4 regions of the Azonexus caeni genome follow, and region 1 is predicted to be linked to each of the others. Evidence: riboswitches for the same ligand, from Rfam matches in the RefSeq annotation. Region 1 holds a riboswitch; each other region holds the start of a gene.
What was found. A riboswitch is a leader RNA that binds a small molecule or an ion and turns the genes downstream of it on or off. The one in region 1 is predicted to bind cobalamin.

Region 1 (5,204 bases):
GCCACGACCCGGCCACCGTACTTGCCTATCTAGACACCGACGAGGACGCCGCCACCGTCCAGCAAATGGAACGCGAATCCCGAAGCTGGGGCGTCAGCTCCGTACCGACCTTCATCTTCGCCCGCCAGTCTGGCATTCAGGGGGCGGAGGAACCCCGCGTGCTGGCGGATGGGATTCGGCAGGCGTGGGCTGAAGTGGTGGGGTGAGGCGATGTCTGGAGGGAGAAATGACCCACCAAGTTAGAGATTTTCTGGCTGGTGAATACGGTCTCCCAAGTAGTAGAGCCCAAGACAACTGACTGTTAGCATCTGAAAAAACACGATCATATAAATCGCGACACCAGAAAAACTGAGCAATGTTTTTATCCAGTAATCAATATTTAGCTGTGACAAAACGGGTGCGGCTTGTATGTAAGTTATACCGAGCAATGTTATGACGATACTCTGAGCCGTAAGAAATGAAAACATTGCGCTTAAAAAGCGTCGCCTGGTTAGCGTTACCAAACTTCTCATCCCTCGGTTAATAACGGGTAGCATTAAAGGAGGGTCCGGAATTTTTTTGTCTAGGTCCGCTCTGTTGAATGTCGCTACCGCGGCTAGTGCGGCTATAAAGAATCCGGGCAAATTTTGAACAAAGGCGGTTATAGAGGCCACTACGCCATTTTGGTAATAAAAATTCAGCTTTCCTTTTGTTATAAAAAATATACACATAAATGCCGTTGTAATGATTGCTGGCACCACCCAATCAAAGAACCATTTTTTTTGCCCATGTATGCTTAAATATGCCCAAGGTCGCAAAAGTTGGTGAACTAGCATTATCGAGCCCAATACGCCAAAAGATTACAGAATTGATCGTCAAGTTTTTCGCAGGAGGATGGCAAAGGGTTAGGCAAGTTAAATGTATTACGTTTTATGTATTTTTCTGTAAGAACGCTGTTTGTTTCGCAGTCAAATTTTGCGGAAGAGCGCTGCCCCTCTAAACCAGTCCAAGTAAACTTGGCAACAGAATATTTTTTCAATGCTCCTGTGCTACAGACTGTCTTAACAACATCAAAGACTTTACCATTTAGCCCTTTCCCTGTCGGGGTAAGAAGCAACTTGGTTTTTTTGGGAACGGTGAATTCGTTTTGATCAAACCCCTTAACCGCTGACTCCTCTTTTGATAATTCAATCTCGCCCAATATACCTTTCTTTAAGTCACGCAAGAGATCATCTGACGGAACTCCGTTTAGATTTGTAGTTGCGAAAACATTAACTGTTTTGTATTTTCCATCATTTATTTCCCCTGAAGGGTCGTTCCGACTGTAACGATTCGAAATCGAGATGAATTTAAAAAGGTGACGGATATACGAATTGATGAAATACAATCCCACGTGAGGAATAGACTCGACGGCTGCCAAATATTGATTTCCATTTTTTTCTCTAGGCATGATGGAAATTGCGATATGGCATGAATGTTCACTTCCCTCGCCGTTATTCTTTTCGATAATTCTACGTGGCACCGCAGGTTCATTAGCAAGAGGGTCGGAAAGAACTTCGTCTGGGCGGCGCTGGTCGGAAATAGCCAAAAGCAAGAACAGATAGACCTTCCCCGAAACGGTTTGAATTTTTGCATCGAGAAGGTATGTCGCGACTTTTCCTTTTTTGTATGTACGTACGAGAGGGCGTTTTGCATTTAATTGAAAATCGACGCAGTCGTTTGCAAGTAACTCCATTGTTGGCGGTGTAAAAGGAAAGGTCGCTAGCTCTTTTGAGCGCGAGCGAGCTCGTACGTTTACAACCAATTCCATCATTGATGCGTCACGCTCGTCTCTTGAATACATGCATAACCTCGTTTGTATTGATGATCAGAACAAATGTTGTAGGTTTTTCAGCTTTGACGCAACATGAATACATCATTCGTTCGTTTTTTGACATCACTTTGCATTGCTCTGCTGGGATCAATCTCCTCACTTCGCTCCGGCCTAGGCTTTTCTCAATCATAGAGACCATCTCTACTTCAATCGCCACCGAGCCCGCCCCCGCTTCCCCGAAACAGGCTGGCAGACCGGCGTTTCCCGGCATGCGGTTTCCTTCTGCAGGATGCCGGTGTTAGAATCGCCTCCGCTTTTAGGTACCCGTTTCGCATTGCGGATCGGGTTTAAACGGGAAGCCGGTGCGTCACCTCGTGTGGCAATTCCGGCGCAGCCCCCGCTGCTGTAGGCCTGACGACCCTGTTTTTGCCACTGTGTGTTCGCACACGGGAAGGTGCAGGGAAGGATGACGGCGAGCCAGAAGACCGACCTTTGAGCCAGGTAGTGCCATTCTCCGGGGTGATGGGAGCGGTTCTGAGACAGATGCGCGCGTGCTGGGCACGCCCTGACTTTCTCCGATTCGTGCTGATTTTCCCCGGGGGTTTCATCGCTTCGGGGAGGAAGTCATGCACATCATGGAAGGTTTTTTGCCGGTGGACCATGCCATCGGCTGGTCGCTGGCGTCGGCGCCGTTTCTTGCCTGGGGCGTGCATTCGGTGCGCCGGCAATTGCAGGCGCAGCCGGAGCAGCGCATGTTGCTCGGCGTTGCCGCCGCCTTTGCTTTTGTCCTCTCCGCGCTCAAGCTGCCGTCGGTCACCGGTAGTTGCTCGCATCCGACCGGCGTCGGGCTCGGCGCGCTGTTGTTCGGGCCGCTGGCGATGGTGCCGGTCGGTTTCGTCGTCCTGTTGTTCCAGGCGCTGCTGCTGGCGCATGGCGGGCTGACGACGCTGGGCGCCAACGTCTTCTCGATGGCCATCGTCGGGCCTTTCGTCGCCTTTGGATTGTTCCGCCTCGGTCGCCGCTGCGGCCTGTCGCTCGCCGTCTGCGTGTTCGCCGCCGCCTGCCTCGGTGATCTCGCCACCTATCTGACCACTGCCATCCAGTTGGCCTGGGCCTTTCCCGATCCGGCCGGCGGTTTTGCCGCTTCCTTGCTCAAGTTCGGCGGCATCTTCGCGATCACGCAGATTCCGCTGGCGATCAGCGAAGGGCTGCTGACGGTGCTCGTGGTCAATACCCTGACCCGCTTCAACGCTCAGGAACTGCAAGGCTTGCCGCTGTTTGCCGGAAACGGGGGCAAGGCATGAAGAAGCAGAATCTGTTGATTTTGGCCGCCGTTGTGCTGTTGACCGTGCTGCCGCTGTGGCTGGTGCCTTATCTGGGCATCGGCGGCGCCGACGGCGAGCGGTTTGGCGGCGCCGACGACAAGGCGCAGCAGGCCATCGCTGCCGTCGCGCCGGGTTACCAGCGCTGGTTCGAGCCGCTGCTGGAGCCGGCCAGCGGCGAGATCGCCTCGCTGTTGTTCGCCTTGCAGGCGGCGCTGGGGGCCGGCGTTATCGGTTACTGGCTGGGTTGCGCGGTGACCCGCGACAAGCTGCGCAAACAGGGCGAAACGCGGGAGCAGGCGCCGCATGCTGATTGAGCAGGCGGCCTACGCCAACCGCTGGCGTGGCGTCAGCCCGGCGGCCAAGGCGGCGTTCGCGCTGGCCGGGTTGCTGGCGGCCTTTGCCGCGGTGTCGCCGGGCGCGGCGCTGCGCCTGGCCCTGTGTTCCGCCGTGCTGACCTGCGTCGGTGCCGGCGTGCCGGCGGGCCTTTACCTGCGCGTTGCGGCGCCGGCGGTGGGTTTTCTTGGTTTGTCCTGCGTCGGGCTGCTGGTGGCGGTCGATCCCGACAGCGGCTGGCGCTGGGCGCCGGAAGCCTGGCCGCAGGTCGCCGCGCTGGCCGGCCGCTCGCTCGCCGCGCTGGCGGCTTTGCTCGGGCTGGTGCTGACGACGCCGCTGTCCGACCTGATCGCGCTGCTGCGCCGCCTGCGTTGCCCGGCCGTGCTGCTCGACCTGATGGTGCTCTGCTACCGCATGCTCTTCGTTTTCTCGCAAGCCGTGCATGAGGTGCGCACGGCGCAGCAGGCGCGCCTGGGCGATGCGACGCTGCGCCACAGCCTGCGCTCGCTTGGGCAACTCACGGCCAATCTGGCGCTGCAGGTCTGGCAGCGCGCGCTGGCCCTGCATCTGGCGGCGCTGGCGCGCAACGGCGACGGCAGCCTGCGCTTCCTGACGCCGCAATTCGCCCACGCCGGGCGCGACACTGCGCTCGCCGTGCTGGCCGGCGGCGGGCTGCTGATGCTGGCGCGGTGGCCATCCTGATGCTGCTCGAAGCCATCTCGCTCAGCCACCGCTACGCCGACGGCAGCCTCGGCCTCGACGGCTGTTCGCTGGCCATCCGCCGTGGCAGCCGCAATGCGCTGCTCGGCGCCAATGGTTCCGGCAAGACCACCTTGCTCATGCATTGCAACGGCCTGCTGCAACCGAGCGCCGGCAGCCTGCGTTTTGCCGGCGCGCCGCTCGACATGAGCCGCGCCGGGCTGGCCGCCTTGCGCCGGCGGGTCGGGCTGGTTTTCCAGAACCCGGACCGGCAGTTGTTTTCGGCCAGCGTCGTCGAGGACGTCTCCTTCGGCCCGCTCAATCTCGGCCTCGACGAGGCGACGGTGCGCGGGCGCGTCGACGAGGCGCTGGCGGCGGTCGGCATGGCCGAACACGCCAATCGCCCGGTGCATCACCTCAGCTTCGGCCAGAAAAAGCGGGTGTGCATTGCCGGCGTGCTCGCCATGCAGCCGGACGTGCTGCTGCTCGACGAGCCGATGGCCGGACTCGACGCCGCCATGCAGCACGAACTGCTGGCCGTGCTCGACCGCCTGGCGGGGCAGGGCATCACCATCGTGCTGTCCACGCACGACGTCGATTTCGCCTATCGCTGGGCCGACGACATCCATTTGCTCGCCGCCGGCCGCTGCCTCGCGGCCTTCGCCGCCGCCGAACTGCCGGCGCAGGCCGCGGCGCTGAAACAGGCCGGGCAGCCGCTGCCGGCGGTGGTCGCGCTGCAAGGCGCGCTGGCCGCGCGCGGCATCGCCGCCGGCGCACCGGCCCGCAGCCTGGATGCGCTGCTGGCGCAACTTTCCCTGGAGGAAGCTCGATGAAATTTTGCCGATTTTGGCGGTTGACCGTGGGATTTTGCCGATGAGCGGCAAGATCTGGTTTGTCGGCGCCGGCCCCGGCGATCCCGACCTGATCACCGTCAAGGGGCGCAAGCTGCTCGAACAGGCCGGCGCCGTGCTCTTCGCCGGTTCGCTGGTCGATCAGGCGGCGACGCTGTACGCGCCGGCCGGCTGCGAGATTCGCGACTCCAAGGACATGACGCT
Region 2 (5,204 bases), on a different contig from region 1:
CTCGATGATGTCGGCTTCGGCGCACGCGGCGCCGGCCTTCAGTTCGATAAAGGCGGCCGGCACTTCGCCCCATTTCTCGTCCGGTTTGGCGACGACGGCGGCGGCGATCACCGCCGGGTGGCGGTAGAGGACGTCCTCGACTTCGAGCGAGGAGATATTCTCGCCGCCGGAGATGATGATGTCCTTGGAACGGTCCTTGATCTTGACGTAGCCGTCGCTATGCACCACCGCCAGGTCGCCGGTGTGGAACCAGCCGCCGGCGAAGGCTTCCTCGGAGGCCTTTTCGTTCTTCAGGTAGCCCTTCATCACCAGGTTGCCGCGGAACATGATCTCGCCCATCGTCTCGCCGTCCCAGGGTACCGGCTGCAGGGACACCGGGTCGAGCACGGCGATCGCTTCCTGCATGTGGTAGCGCACGCCCTGGCGGCCGTTGCGGGCGGCCTGCAGGTCGATCGGCAGGCGCTCCCATTCCGGCTGCTTGGCGCAGACCGAGGCCGGGCCGTAGGTTTCGGTGAGGCCGTAAACGTGGGTGATGTTGAAGCCCATGTTCTGGGCGCCCTCGATGATCGCCGCCGGGGGCGCGGCACCGGCGATCAGGCCGTTGACCGTCTGTTCGATGCCGGTCTTGAGCTCGGCCGGGGCGTTGATCAGCATGCCGTAGACGATCGGTGCGCCGCACATGTGGGTCACCTTGTGTTCCTTGATCAGGCCGAAGATCAGCGTCGGATCGACCTTGCGCAGGCAGACGTTGGTGCCGGCGTTGGCGGCCAGTGTCCACGGGAAGCACCAGCCGTTGCAGTGGAACATCGGCAGCGTCCACAGATAGACCGAGTGCGGCGGCATGCCCCAGGAGATGATGTTGGAAGCGGCGTTCAGGTAGGCGCCGCGGTGGTGATAGACGACGCCCTTCGGGTTGCCGGTGGTACCCGAGGTGTAGTTGAGGGTGATCGGGTCCCATTCGTCGGCCGGCAGTTCCCAGGCGAATTCCGGGTCGCCGTTGTCGATGAAGGTTTCGTAGTCGATTTCGCCGAGCGCTTCACCGCCGGTGAACTCGGGGTCGAGGCTGTCGATGACCAGCGGCTTCGGCCCTTCGAGCAGGGCCAGGGCGTCCTTGATGACGGCCGAGAATTCCGGGTCGGTGATCAGCACCTTGGCTTCGCCGTGGGTCAGCATGAAGGCGATGGCTTCGGCGTCGAGGCGGGTGTTCAGCGTGTTGAGCACGGCGCCGCTCATCGGCACGCCGAAATGGCATTCGAACATGGCGTTGCTGTTGGGCAGCATCGCCGCCACCGTGTCGCCCTTGCCGATGCCGCGTTGCTGCAGCGCCGAGGCGAGCTGGCGGCAGCGCGCGTAGCTGTCCTTCCAGGTGTAGCGCTGCTCGCCCTGGATCACCGAGATCCGCTTCGGGTAGATGAAGGCGGAGCGTTCGAGGAAGGTGAGGGGGGAAAGCGGGACGTAGTTGGCCGGATTCTTGTCGAGGCCGTTGGCGTACGGGTTGGTCACGTGCTGTCTCCTGCGTGTGTTGATGGGTTGGCAAAAATTAATAATTAGTAAAGCGCAATTTATAACGGAAGCCTGCTGATTGTTGCAATGCAAAAATTCGTTTAATAAACAACGGATTGTTTCAGTTAACTATTGCGAATTGAATTACGCGATATTCCGGTCTGTGCCTGCTTGAGGTTTGCTTACTACAGTTAGTTGAAATTGCTCTGCTGGGCACTAAATATGGTGTCCGCGCCTTGACGCGGCAATGACGCGAAGCTAGACTTCGCCGCGTTGACGGTTCCCGCAAGGGATCAAAAGGGAATCCGGTGAAAGGTCTGTGACCTTGAATCCGGGGCTGCCCCCGCAACTGTCATCGGCGAGCGTTCCACCCATCTTTGCCACTGGTTTCGTACCGGGAAGGCGGTGGAAAGCGTTGAGCCGAGAGCCAGGAGACCTGCCGTAACGTCCTTCCAACCAACGATGGGGCGGGGTGTCCCTGGCGAAAGGTATGAGCGTGTCGCAGCCGGTTTTCGTTCGTGAGTCGCAGGTCGCAACGGGTTTTGCCCGCGGCGGCGTTCGTCTTGCCCGGCGCACGCTGTCCCGGTTCTCCGCCCCCCATGCCGGAGAATCGCCTTGTCCGCCAACGTCCTAGCCCGTCTTTCCGATCTTTCCGCCCACAGCACGGCGGCCCTCCAGGTCATTCGCCGCAACGGCGCCGTCGTCGGCTTCAACGCCGAGAAGATCTCGGTGGCCATGACCAAGGCCTTTCTCGCCGTCGAGGGCAGCCAGAGCGCCGTCTCGTCGCGGGTGCGCGAAGTCGTCGCCCAGCTCACCGAGGCCGTCGTCCGCTCGCTGACCCGCCGTCTGCCGGACGGCGGCACGGTGCATATCGAGGACATCCAGGACCAGGTCGAGCTGGCGCTGATGCGCTCCGGCGAACACGACGTCGCCCGCGCCTACGTGCTCTACCGCGAGCGGCGTTCTGCCGAGCGTGCCACGCTGGCGGAAGTGCAGGGCGTGCCGCAACTGCATGTGACGGTCGATGGCGAACGCCGGCCGCTCGACGTGGCGGCGCTGCTGCGTCGCTGCGAGGCCGCCTGCGCCGGGCTGGGCGAGCAGGTGTCGGCGCGCAGCATCCTCGACCACGCCTTGCGCAACCTCTACGACGGCGTCGCCCTGGCCGACGTCCAGCAGGCGCTGATCCTCGCCGCGCGCACGCTGATCGAGCGCGAACCGGGCTACGACTACGCCACCGCCCGCCTGCTGCTGGCCAGTCTGAACGAAGAGGCGGTCGGCGCCGAGGCGGCGCAAAATCCCGCGGTCGACGCCGACTATTTCCCGAAATTCATCGCCCGCGGCATCGCCGCCGAACTGCTCGACCCGCGCCTGGCCGACTACGACCTGGAGCGCCTGGCCGCCGCGCTCAAGCCCGAGCGCAACCAGCTGTTCGGCTACCTCGGCCTGCAAACCCTTTACGACCGCTATTTCCTGCATACAGAGGGCCGGCGCATCGAAACGCCGCAGCTCTTCTTCATGCGCGTGGCGATGGGCCTGGCCTTGAACGAAATCGACCGCGAAACGCGCGCCATCGAGTTCTACGATCTGATTTCCCGCTTTGACTTCATGTGCTCGACGCCGACCCTGTTCAACAGCGGCACCCTGCATTCGCAACTGTCGTCCTGCTACCTGACGACGGTGGCCGACGACCTCGACGGCATCTACCAGTCGATCAAGGAAAACGCGCTGCTGCAGAAGTACGCCGGCGGCCTGGGCAACGACTGGACGCCGGTGCGCGCGCTGGGCAGCCGCATCAAGGGCACCAACGGCCAGAGTCAGGGCGTGATTCCCTTCCTCAAGGTGGTCAACGACACGGCGGTCGCCGTGAACCAGGGCGGCAAGCGCAAGGGCGCCGTCTGCGCCTACCTGGAAACCTGGCACCTCGACATCGAGGAATTCCTCGAACTGCGCAAGAACACCGGCGACGAGCGCCGCCGTACGCACGACATGAACACCGCCAACTGGATTCCCGACCTGTTCATGCAGCGGGTGATCGCCGGTGGCGAGTGGACGCTGTTCTCGCCGGTTGATACGCCCGACCTGCACGAAAAGTCCGGCCGTGCTTTCGTCGAGGCGTATGAAGCCTACGAAGCCAAGGCCGCCGCCGGCCAGTTGAAGCTGCACAAGAAGATTCCCGCCGTGCAGCTGTGGCGCAAGATGCTGACCATGCTGTTCGAGACCGGGCACCCGTGGATCACCTTCAAGGACGCCTGCAACCTGCGCTCGCCGCAGCAGCACGTCGGCGTCGTCCATTCCAGCAACCTGTGCACCGAAATCACGCTGAACACCTCGGATTCGGAAACGGCGGTGTGCAACCTCGGCTCGGTCAATCTGCTGGCGCACCTGAAGGATGGCGCGCTGGATCAGGAAAAACTGGCCCGCACCGTGAGCACCGCCATGCGCATGCTCGACAACGTCGTCGACATCAATTTCTACGCGACGCCCAAGGCGCGCAACGCCAACCTGCGCCACCGCCCGGTCGGCATGGGCATCATGGGCTTTGCCGATTGCCTGTACCAGTTGGGTATCGCCTACGCCTCGCCGCAAGCCGTCGAATTCGCCGACCGCAGCATGGAAGCCGTCTGCTACCAAGCCTACTGGGCGTCGACCGAACTGGCAAAGGAGCGCGGCCGCTACTCCAGCTTCACCGGCAGCCTGTGGGAGCGCGGCATCCTGCCGCACGAAAGCATCGCGCTGCTCGAAGCCGGGCGCGGCGAGGCCGTTGAACTCAATCGTGGCAGCCACCTCGACTGGGACGCGCTCAAGCAGCGCATCGCCCGCCACGGCATGCGCAACTCCAACTGCGTCGCCATTGCGCCAACCGCGACCATCTCCAACATCGTCGGCGTCTCGGCCAGCATCGAGCCGGCCTACCAGAACCTCTACGTCAAATCCAACCTTTCCGGCGAATTCACCGTGGTCAACGAAGCGCTGGTGCGTGACCTCAAGGCACTCGACCTGTGGGACGAAGTGATGGTCGCCGACCTCAAGTACTTCGACGGCTCGCTCGCCCGCATCGACCGCGTGCCCGACGAGCTGAAAGCGCGCTACGCCACCGCCTTCGAGATCGACCCGGTGTGGCTGATCGAAGCCGCCGCCCGCCGCCAGAAATGGATCGACCAGGCGCAATCGCTCAACCTCTACCTGGCGCTGCCCTCGGGCAAGAAGCTCGACGAAATCTACAAACTGGCGTGGAAGCGCGGCCTGAAAACCACCTACTACCTGCGCACGCTGGGCGCCAGCCAGGCGGAAAAGGCCGGCGGACGCGACGATGCCGTGGTGCAGGAAGAGGCGCCGAAGTTCTGCGCCATCGATGATCCGACTTGCGAGGCCTGCCAATGAACTCCCCCCTCAAAACCTGGCTACCCCTCGCCCTGGCGCTGCTCGCCAACTTCGCCCAGGCGGCCGATTGTCCGCGCATCATCAGCCAGTCGCCCTACATCAGCCGGGCGCTGGACTGGCTGGGGCGGGGTGATTGCATCGTCGGCGTCAGCCGTTACGACCGGCTGCCGCTCGCGCATACCGGCGGCGTCAAGGACCCGGACGCCGCGGCGATGGCCGATCTGGAGCCCGATGTCGTCATCTATTCCGAATGGACCGCCGAGGCAACCGTCGAGTCGGCCACGCCGCCCGGCGCGCGGGCCGTTCGGGTGGGCGGTTTT
Region 3 (5,204 bases), on a different contig from region 1:
GAACGCCAGCTCCAGACCATCAATGGCCACCTTGCCGATGTTCTGGAACTGCCACTGCGGTCCGACCCGGATCGACGAAATCTTGTCCTCGTAGTCGGAATGAAACAGTGCCGCCCGTGCCGACCAGTTAAGCTGACGATGCTTGACGCCAAGTTCGTAGGAAATCGAGGTTTCCGGTTTCAGGTCGGGATTGTCCAGCCAGGCACCACCGCCACGAAATTTGAGAAAATTCAAGGCCGGCACATACGCAGTTCCCACTGTCGCATACAGGGAAGTCGGTTCACTCAGCCGATAGCGGAGACCCAGGCGCGGATTGAAAACCTTGTCCTTGGAGTCCTTGCCGGTTGCGACGCCATTCTGGCTATCCCCGGCGAATTCGTAGCGATCCCAACGACCACCGGCGAGGATGGTCAGGTTCTCGGATAGCTGATGCTCATCCTGCACGAAGATGCCGGTCAGCTTGCTCTTGGAAATGCTTTCGCCGCTGCCACCCCAGATTACATCTTCCCAGCGACTGGTGAATTTTCCGACCCCGTATGCGTAACCCAGGGTCAGCAGATTGGCCGCACTCAGGCGCAGGTCAGCCTGCAGGTCGAGGTAGTCATGACTCTCGATCCGGTCATCGACCTCGGCCAGAACCAGGCTGCCGGCATTGCCGTTCACGTATTCGTCATCGAACAACATGTGCGTGCTTTGCCGGGTATGACGAAGCCGCACCTTGAACACTGCGCGCTCCCCCAGTTCGAAGCGATAGCCAAGGTCGTAATTTTCCGAATCGTTGTCAAAACGATAGTTCGGATGCCCGCCCAACCAGGCGGAACTGGCATCGCCCTTGCGCGCCGAGAAAGTGATTTCCTGGTTGGCAGCGGGCCGCAGACCAAGCGTGAGACCAAATTTCTTGTCCCTGCCATCGCGCGACGCCAAATCCCTGGAACCCCATGGATCGGAATCCGGTTGGGCAACATAGCCATCGGTGCGGTAATCGCTCGCGGAAAGACGGAAATCGACCACATCCCAGGCCGCACCAACCGCCGCCGAGAACAGTCTGGCGTCGTGAGACCCCGCCCCGATACTCACCTCGGCCCCGGGAGCACCTCGCCAGCGCTTGGGGACGAAGTTCACCACGCCGCCCACCGCGCTCGGTCCGTAAAGCGCGGAAGCCGGCCCCCGGACGATTTCGACCCTTTCCAGATCCTGCAGGTCGAGCACCTGGATACCCTGATGAATGCCCGCGACCGGCGACTCGATCGGCATCCCGTCGATAAGTATCTGGCTGGTCGACCCACCGAAGGAACCACCGACACCGCGCAGGGTAATCCTCGGCAGGGAGGCAGGCGAACCGTAACCGGCAACATCCACCCCCTCGACATTACGCAACAGGTCCAGCGGACTCTGCACCTGCTGGGTGGCAATGTCCTTGCGTCCGACCACGGTCACGCTGGCCGGTACATCCTCGACCCAGCGCTCGGTCCGTGTCGCCGTGACCACCATTTCCGGCAGCACCTTTTCGCTGTGCCCGGCGCGCACGATGACGTAGCTGCTGTCGCCATCCTTGCGGAACTCCAGCCCGGTGCCGGCGAGCAGGCGGCGCAGGGCTTCTTCCAGGCGCATGTCGCCTTTGACTGCGCTGGCCTGGAGCGTGCCGACGACATCGCTGGCGTGGGCGATCTGCACGCCGGCCAGGCTGGCCAGGGCGCGCAATGCGCTGCCTAGCGGCTGGGCGGCAACGTCGACCGGAACGGCGAAGACGGCGCTGCTCTGGAAGGCCAGGAACAAGGCCGTGGCGATGGTGCTGAGAAGAGGCCGGCGCTCGCCGGCGAAGGCTTTTTGAAACACGTGATTTCCCCCTTGGTTGTCTGGCGATGCGCTCGCCTCTCCCCACCAAGACGGATGAATTTGCCCTCTCCCTACCTCTGCCGGGCCAAACGCGACAATATGCCGCATGGAGTGGGGCGGCATCGCCGATTAGCATGCGGCCATGAATGCCACCACTTGTCCGCCTACCGAGCCGCTGGTACTTGATCTCTATCGCAGGCATTTCGACGAGTTGCGGCATTTTCTCGGGCGCCGGCTCGACTGTCCGGAGGCCGGCCGCGATGCCGCGCAGGAAATCTTCCTGCGCCTGCTGATCAATCCGCCGGCTGTCGACATCCGCAATCCGCGCGCCTTCCTGCTCCGCTCGGCACGCAACTTCCTCATCGACCTCGGCCGCGCCGCCCAGAGCCGGCCGCAACTGGTGGTGGTCGATGAGACGGACCCCGGCCTGGTCGACCCGCTCGCCGACCCCGCCCGCATCGTCATGGCCCGCCAGCAATTGCGCCTGCTCGCGACGGGTATCGAAGCACTGCCGGCCAAATGCCGCGAAGTCTTCTTCCTGCATCGCTTCGATACCCTGACGCAAGGCGAGATTGCCGGCCGGCTGGGCATTTCCGCCAAGATGGTGGAAAAACACCTGGCCAACGCCATGCTCCACCTGCGCCGGCTGTGGGCGAAGCATTCGGCCTGAATTGACTGCCCCCGCCCCGCTGCCGACAATGCGGCGCATGTCACCCACCGCCGCCACCTCTACCCCGGAACAGGTGCAGGAAGCCGCCGCCCTGTGGTTTGCCCGCCTGCGTGGCGATGAGGTAGCCGCCAGCACGCGCGCGGAATTCGCCGCCTGGCTGGCGGCCGACCCGGCACACGCCGAGGAATACTCGCTGCTGGAACAACTCTGGGATAACGCCGCCCGCCTGCAAACGCGCCCGCGCAAGTCCGGCCGCGCGCTGGCGACGGCTGCCCTGGCCGCGGCGGCACTGTTCCTCGGCTGGTTCAACCTTGCGCCGCCGACCGACACCCTGCTGAGCACCGTCGCCGGTGAACGGCGGCATGTGCAGCTCGACGACGGCAGCGAGCTCGATCTGGCACCGCAGACGCAGGTTAGCGTGCGTTTCGGCAAGGGGCAGCGGCAGCTCGAACTGGCGCAGGGCAGCATCGCCATCAGCGTCGCCGCCGATGCGCAACGGCCGTTCGAGGTCCTGGCGGGCAGCAGCCGGATTCGCGACATCGGCACCCGTTTCACCGTGGACCGCCGCGCCAACGAATTGCGCGTCGGCGTTGCCGAAGGCATGGTCGAAGTCAGCCCCGGCGATGCGCAACAGACCAGGCAGATACTGCGGGCCGGCGAAGCGCTGACTATCGTCGATGGAGAAATCCGCCCGGTTCTGGCCGTCGACCGCAACAATTTGCTGGCGTGGACCAAGGGCCAGCTGATTTTCGAGGAAGCACCGTTGAGCGAAGTCGTCGCGGCGCTCAACCGCTTCCGCAAGACGCCCATTGTGCTCGGCGACCCGCAGGCCGGCCGCCAACGCATCAGCGGTGTCTTCCTCATCGCTGACGAAGCGACCGCGCCGCTGGCGCTGGCGCGGATTGCAGGGTTGCGCTTCGAGACGCAGGACGGCAGACTCCTCGCCCGCCGCGCCGAAACGCATTGAACGCCCGTTCGGCTTCCCTTGCTTCTGCCCGGCCCCTCGCTTAGCATCCCCGCCTTGAAGTCTCCGGGTGCCTTCCGGCTTTGCCGGCAGGAGAATCGGGAAGGCGGTGCGAATCCGCCACGTGCCCAGCGCTGTAAGGATGACGGGCGATGCACAGGCCACTGCCGCGGCGGGAAGGCGCATCGTGCGGGGGAATCCGAGTCAGAAGACCGGCCGGGAGACGTAACACGGCGCCGTGGACGGGCGCCTTCGCGTTTCCAGAAGGGGAATCCATGGAAAACCAGCTCGCTTTTTCCGACGCCGAACGGGCCGCCGTCTATCGTGCCATCTTCAACCGCCGCGACGTGCGCGGCCAGTTCCTGCCCGACCCGGTCGCCGACGAGCAACTCGCGCGCATCCTGCTGGCGGCGCATCACGCGCCTTCGGTCGGCTTCATGCAGCCATGGAATTTCCTGGTCGTCCGCTCGGCGGACGTGAAGCAGCGGGTACATGACATCTTCCGCGCAGCCAACGCCGAGGCCGAACGAATGTTCCCCGACGAGAAGCGCGAGATCTACAGCAAGCTCAAGCTGCAGGGCATCCTCGACGCACCGATCAACCTGTGCATCACCTGCGACCGCTCGCGCAGCGGCCCGGTGGTGCTCGGCCGCACCCACATGCCGACCATGGACCTCTATTCCAGCGTATGCGCCGTGCAGAACCTGTGGCTGGCCGCCCGCGCCGAGGGGCTGGGCGTCGGCTGGGTCAGCATCTTCCACGAGAAGGCGCTGCAGGACGCGCTCGGCATTCCGCAGCACATCGTGCCGATTGCCTACCTGTGCATTGGCCACGTCAGCCATTTCAAGGACCGCCCGGAACTGGAAAGTGCCGGCTGGCTGCCGCGCCTGCCGGTCGAGGAACTGGTCTTCCACGAACAATGGGGGACGCGCGATTTACCGGAAAATGCCGGATTGACCGCCGCCCTGTCGGCGCTCGCCGCGGCGGAGCGTGGCGCATGAATGGCACTTTCCCGGCCGACCAGCGCGCCGCGCTGCTCGCCCTCCCCGGCGTCGGGCCGACGGTGATCCGCCGCCTCGAAGAGGCCGGCTACGCGCCGCTCGCCCGCCTGGCCGGCGAGGAAACCGCCGTCGTCACGCTGCACATCGCCCGCATGATCGGCTCGACCTGCTGGCACAACAGTCCACAAGCGCGCGCGGCGATCGACGCCGCCATCGCCCTGGCCCGCCAATGGCCGAACTGAACCTGCTCGCCGGCCCCTACGCCATGCCGCTGGCAGCGCTCGCCGCGGTGCTGCTCGACCGCCTGTTCGGCGAAGTGCGACGCTTTCACCCGCTGGTCGGCTTCGGCACGCTGGCGGCGGCGATCGAAAGACGGCTGAACCGGCGCACGATTGCCGGCGGTGTCCTCGGCTGGGCGCTGGCGGTGCTGCCCTGGGTGGTGCTGGCGCTGGCCTTGCGGCCATTGGCACCGTTCGCGGTCGACGTGCTGCTGCTCTATTTTTCGCTCGGCGCGCGCAGCCTGTGCGAGCACGCCGAAGCGGTCGCCCGGCCGCTGCGCGAGGGGCGGCTCGACGAAGCGCGGCAGCGCGTCGGCTGGATCGTTTCCCGCGATACCGCAACACTCGACGAGTCCGGCGTCGCCAAGGCCGGCGTCGAATCGGTGCTGGAAAACGGCAACGACGCGATCTTCGGCGCGCTGTTCTGGTTCGCCCTGCTCGGCGGCCCCGGCGCC
Region 4 (5,204 bases), on a different contig from region 1:
GCGAGACCGGCCGGTCGATGATCACGGCACCGGGCGGCAGATCGGCCTCGCTGACGCCGAAGCGCTGCATCACCGGGTAATCGAAGACATCCCGGGTCGGCGTGGTCATGACCACCGGAATGCTGTCGGCCGGCGTTCCGTCGAGAACGCGCAAGGCCATCCCGGCCATCGTCCGTCCCTGCTCGTCGGGCGGGATGATGTGGCCGCCCAGAGCACCGTTACCGAGATGGAAATCCCAGAAGGTGTAGGCCGGAAACGGGCTGCCGGCGGTGATCCGCCGCCCGTTCTCGGCCGGCGACAGGCTGCGGCTGCCGCTCTTGTCGCTCACCTGACCGCTCAGAAAAAGCAGGCTGTCGGCCGGCAGCTTGGCCAGACGCTGGTGGACTTCCTCGATCGAGGCATCCTTGAGGACGACCACATCGTAGCGTTTGCGCAATTCGGGAAAGACGGATTCCTCGGCCACTTCACCAATGCGCTTGCTGCTGGCATCACCGGTGGAAACGATGAAAGCCAGGGTGCGGGTACGCGGATGCACGCGGAGCGCCATATTCACGGTGTCGCCAATGGCAACTTCCTCATTGACGCCGGTGATGTTGGCAATCCCCTCGATCACCGCCGGGCGGAAATTGTTATACCCGCCGAAAACGATCGGCCGCTGCGGAAACAGACGATCGCGATAGCGGATGGCGAAATCGAAAGCGGCATTGTCAGCGACCACCACCACATCGGGCTGGTAATCGGCGTACTTGACCGCCATCGCCTGGGCCAGCGGTTCGATCTGGGCGCCGTAGCTGAAGCGGCGGCTGTCGAGGTACTCGACCGAAAGCTCGATCTTCCTGTCGGAAGCGACAAGGCGCTCGCGAAAACCGTCCTCGATGCCGTCGCTCCACGAATAGCCGCGATGGTAGGAATTGATGAACAGGATGCTCGCTTCCGGCGGATTCGCCGCCTGCGCGCCAAAGCCGGCCATTCCCGCGAGAAAGACGAGAATGGCAGCGCACGAACGCAGGATGGCGGAAAAAGCTGGCATGGGCTCGCGGAATGATCAATTCTGACGGGCATCATAGCTCAGTGCTGCGCGGCCATGCGCGCCGCGCACGACCACGCGCCGTCGCGCCTCCCGCTCCGCTATAATTACGCCCGTTTCAGGTGCCGCTCGCGAGATTCCTCGCGACGGTGAAACGGGAAAGCGGTGCGCCTCGAACGAGGCAATTCCGCTGCTGCCCCCGCAACGGTAAGCAAGTGCGGGCGCGCCATCGAGCCACTGGGTTGATCCCGGGAAGGCGGCGCGTCAAGACTTGCGAGCCCGGAGACCGGCCTGTGACGCAAGCGAAAGGACCACGGGGTGGTGGTGCCGGCTGATTCAGCCCATCTCCCCCGTGCACTTTCTTTTCATCACACACCGGCATGCGGGGACGCCTGCCGGCAGGGGAAAATCATGCACATCCGTCTCAAGCCCGGCGCAGCGCTGCTGTTGCCGCTATTCGCCGGCAGCGTCCAGGCTGCCACCGATCTCGACACCGTCGTCGTCACCGCCACCCGCCAGGAAAGCCGCATCGCCGAAGTGCTCGCCGACGTCACGGTGATCGACCGCGCGGAAATCGAACGCAACGGCCAGGACACCGTGACCGAGCTGCTCGCCCGGCAGCCTGGCATCCAGACCGCAAGCAACGGCGGCCCCGGCACCACGACCAGCTTCTACATCCGCGGCAGCAACTCGAACCAGACCAAGGTGCTGGTCGACGGCATCGCCATCAACTCGGCCGACCTCTCCGGCTCGCCGCTGCGTTTCATCCCGCTCGCCGACGTCGAGCGCATCGAAATCCTGCGCGGCCCGGCGGCCACGCTCTATGGCGCCGACGCGCTCGGCGGCGTGATCCACATCATCACCCGGCGCGGCGCGCCGGGCCTGCGCGTCGACGGCTTCGTCGGCTACGGCAGCGACAACACCCGCGAAGCCAGTGCCGGCGTCAGCGGCGGTGACGAACGCTGGCGCTTCCGCGTCGAGGCCAACCACCGCGCCAGCGACGGTTTTTCGGCGCAGCGCCACGCCAGCAACCACGATGCCGACGACGACGCCTACCGCAACACCGGCGGCAGCGCCGCGCTCTCCTTCATTCCCGCCGCCGGCCACGAAATCGGCGGCACCTGGCGGCGCAACGACGGTGTCGTTCACTACGACAGCGGCAACCAGCCAGCCACCGGCGATTACGACGACCGCGCCCGTTTCACCACCGAACAATGGCAGCTCTTCAGCCGCAACCGTCTGAGCGATGCCTGGACCAGCCGTCTGCAGTACGGCGAAGCCGAGGACCGGCAGAAGTCGTATTACTGGGATGCCTGGGCCTGGCCGGTGGCACTCGAAGTGGTCACCCGGCAGAACACGCGCAACCGGCAATTGAGCTGGCAGAACGACATCACGCTGCCGCTCGGCAAGCTGCTGCTGGCGGCCGAACGCCACGAACAGGAAATCAGCCCGGCCAGCGGCTACGCCAGCCGCCCGGAAGTCGACAACGACTCCTTCCTTGCCGGCTGGACCGCCAACCTCGGCGACCATAGCTGGCAGCTCAACGCCCGCCGCGACGATCATTCCGAATTCGGCGGCGAAACCACCTGGGGCGTCGCCTACGGCTACCGCCTGAGCCGCGAACTGCGCGCCCACGCCAGCTACGGCACCGCCTTCAAGGCGCCGTCGGTGTACCAGTTGTTCATGACCTCGCCCTGGGGCAATGGCAACCCCGACCTCAAGCCGGAGAAATCGCGCAACCGCGAGATCGGGCTGAGTTGGGACAACGGCGTGCACGCGCTGAGCGCCACCTGGTATCACAACCGGGTCAGCAACCTGATCGACTGGGTTTCCGATCCGGTCACCTGGATCGGCACCTACGAGAACGTCGACAAGGCCCGCCTCGAAGGCGCGACGCTCACCTACGCCGGTCGTTTCGGCGTCTGGAACCTGCGCGCCAGCTACGACTGGCTGGATGCGAAGAACACCAGCAACGGTTTCGAACTGGGCCGGCGCGCGCGCGACAAGGCGATGCTCAGCGTCAGCCGCAACTGGGGTCCGCTCGAAACCGGTGTCGAAGTGCTCGGCGTCGGCAAGCGCTACAACACCAACACCGAAACCGGGCGCATGGGCGGCTACGGTCTGGTCAACCTGACCGCGCGCTACGCGATCAACAGCGAACTGGCGATCGAGGCCCGCCTGAACAACCTGTTCGACAAGAAGTACGAAACCGTGCTCGGCTACAACACCCCCGGCATGAACGCCTTCGTCGGCCTGCGTTACAGCCCGAAGTAAGGAAACCGGCGGCGGGATTCCCGCCGCCCCCCGCTCCCTACTCGCCCCGGATCAGCGCCACCAGGTCTTCCGTCGACGGCAGCGTCGAGGCGTCGCCCTCGTCGAGGATGCTGTCGGCCAGCGCCCGCTTGTCGTGGTGCAGATCGACGATGCGTTCCTCGATGCTGCCCTTGCTGACCAGACGATAGACGGTCACCGGCCGTAGCTGGCCGAGGCGGTGGGCGCGACCCATCGCCTGGTCCTCGGCGGCCGGATTCCACCAGGGATCGGTGATCACCACGTAGTCGGCGGCGGTCAGGTTGAGGCCGAAACCGCCGGCTTTCAGGCTGATCAGGAAGAGGTCGCTGTCGCCGGCCTGGAAGGCGGCGACGCGCTTGCTGCGTTCGGCGGCCGGCGTCGCGCCGTCCAGGTACTGGTAGCTGATGCCGGCGGCGTCGAGCGGCGCGCGCAGGATCTGCAGGAAATCGACGAACTGGCTGAAGACCAGGGTCTTGTGCCCGTTGGCGGTGAGTTCGGCGGCCAGTTCGGCGAAGGCCTGCACCTTGGCGCCGACGATGCCGAATTCCGGACTGACCAGGCGCGGATCGCAGGCGGCGCGGCGCAGCCGGGTCAGTTGCGCCAGGATGTTGAAACGCGCCTGCCCGGCCTGGGCGTCGAGCGTCCCGACCTCGTCGATCGCCTGCCGGCGCAAGGCTTCGTAGTGCGCCGCCTCGGCGGACTCCGGAGCGACCGAGAGGATCAACTCGGTACGCGGCGGCAGATCCTGCAGCACCTGCGCCTTGGTGCGGCGCAGGACGAAGGGGGCGATCAGGCGTTTCAGGACGTGCTGGGCGTCGCGGTCGCGGTTGCGTTCGATGGGGCCGGCGAAGCGTTCGTTGAAGCGGCCGCTGCTGCCGAGCAGGCCGGGGTTGGCGAAGCGCATGATCGACCACAGTTCGGCCAGCCGGTTTTCCACCGGCGTTCCCGAGAGGGCCAGGCGGAAATCGGCCGGCAGCTCGAAGACCGCCTGCGAACGCTTGGTCGCCGCGTTCTTGATCGCCTGCGCCTCGTCGGCGACGACGGTGTGCCATGAACGGCCGGCAAAACGTTCCTGGGCCAGTTGCAGCAGGGTGTAGGAGACGATCAGCACGTCCTGCGGGCCGGCTCCGTCGATCAACTGCTCGCGTTCGGCGTCACCGGCCTCGCTGTAGATGCGGGCGTTCAGGCTGGGCGCGAAACGCAGCGCCTCGGCCAACCAGTTGCCGCACACCGAAGTCGGCGCGACGACCAGGGTGGCGCCGCCTTTCGCCCGTTCGAGCATGACGGCGAGCGCCTGCAGGGTCTTGCCGAGCCCCATGTCGTCGGCCAGGCAGCCGCCCATGCCGGCGGCGGCAAGGCGCATCGCCCACTGGTAGCCCTCTTCCTGGTAAGGGCGCAATTCGGCCTGCAGGGATTTCGGCAGCTTCGGCATGATGTTCTGTGCCGCGCGCAGGCGGTCGATGGCCTGACGGAAATCGGCCCCGGCCTCCAGCCCGGTGCCGTCGAGCACGTCGTCGAGCCAGGCGGCGGCGATCTGCGGGACTTTACTGCCCTGCTTGTCGACTTCGGCGACCGCCGCCAGATCGAGCAGTTTCTGTTTCAGCGAGCGGGTCAGCGCCGCATAGACGCCGTCGCCGATCGGGATGAAGCGGCTCTTGTCGCGGGCGGCGGCGAGCAGGCTGGAGAGTTGCACGACGAGGCCTTCATCGAGCGCCGCCTGGCCGGCGACGCGGAACCAGTCGCGCTCCTTGTTGACGGTGATGCCGAGCTTGCCGGCGTCGACGCTGATGACGCGGACGCTCTTGCCCTTCGGCCAATCGACGGCGGCGATGCCGGCTTGCGCCGGCAGGCCCTCGACCAGGCCGAGCGCCTGCTCCGGGTCTTC

Region 2: it holds a riboswitch for cobalamin, as region 1 does, so the genes downstream of both, ACLIIZ_RS04520 (ribonucleoside-diphosphate reductase subunit alpha) here and ACLIIZ_RS01685 (energy-coupling factor ABC transporter permease) in region 1, are expected to answer to the same signal.
Region 3: it holds a riboswitch for cobalamin, as region 1 does, so the genes downstream of both, bluB (5,6-dimethylbenzimidazole synthase) here and ACLIIZ_RS01685 (energy-coupling factor ABC transporter permease) in region 1, are expected to answer to the same signal.
Region 4: it holds a riboswitch for cobalamin, as region 1 does, so the genes downstream of both, ACLIIZ_RS04535 (TonB-dependent receptor domain-containing protein) here and ACLIIZ_RS01685 (energy-coupling factor ABC transporter permease) in region 1, are expected to answer to the same signal.

The regions. Positions count from the first base shown of each region.
Region 1 covers NZ_JBKJAD010000001.1:376,803-382,006, reverse strand. The annotation lists gene ACLIIZ_RS01700 (DsbA family oxidoreductase) at 1-206, shown strand, start outside; gene ACLIIZ_RS01695 (hypothetical protein) at 815-1,822, opposite strand; gene ACLIIZ_RS01690 (hypothetical protein) at 1,800-2,063, opposite strand; cobalamin riboswitch at 2,094-2,300, shown strand; gene ACLIIZ_RS01685 (energy-coupling factor ABC transporter permease) at 2,419-3,096, shown strand; gene ACLIIZ_RS01680 (energy-coupling factor ABC transporter substrate-binding protein) at 3,093-3,431, shown strand; gene cbiQ (cobalt ECF transporter T component CbiQ) at 3,421-4,152, shown strand; gene ACLIIZ_RS01670 (energy-coupling factor ABC transporter ATP-binding protein) at 4,140-4,982, shown strand; gene cobM (precorrin-4 C(11)-methyltransferase) at 5,023-5,204, shown strand, end outside.
Region 2 covers NZ_JBKJAD010000002.1:296,237-301,440, reverse strand. The annotation lists gene ACLIIZ_RS04525 (acyl-CoA synthetase) at 1-1,503, opposite strand, end outside; cobalamin riboswitch at 1,764-1,961, shown strand; gene ACLIIZ_RS04520 (ribonucleoside-diphosphate reductase subunit alpha) at 2,119-4,884, shown strand; gene ACLIIZ_RS04515 (ABC transporter substrate-binding protein) at 4,881-5,204, shown strand, end outside.
Region 3 covers NZ_JBKJAD010000027.1:43,709-48,912, reverse strand. The annotation lists gene ACLIIZ_RS18905 (TonB-dependent receptor) at 1-1,836, opposite strand, end outside; gene ACLIIZ_RS18900 (RNA polymerase sigma factor) at 1,979-2,506, shown strand; gene ACLIIZ_RS18895 (FecR family protein) at 2,544-3,473, shown strand; cobalamin riboswitch at 3,522-3,705, shown strand; gene bluB (5,6-dimethylbenzimidazole synthase) at 3,746-4,471, shown strand; gene ACLIIZ_RS18885 (hypothetical protein) at 4,468-4,713, shown strand; gene cbiB (adenosylcobinamide-phosphate synthase CbiB) at 4,701-5,204, shown strand, end outside.
Region 4 covers NZ_JBKJAD010000002.1:302,466-307,669, forward strand. The annotation lists gene ACLIIZ_RS04530 (sensor histidine kinase) at 1-1,030, opposite strand, end outside; cobalamin riboswitch at 1,131-1,336, shown strand; gene ACLIIZ_RS04535 (TonB-dependent receptor domain-containing protein) at 1,439-3,301, shown strand; gene ACLIIZ_RS04540 (SNF2-related protein) at 3,339-5,204, opposite strand, start outside.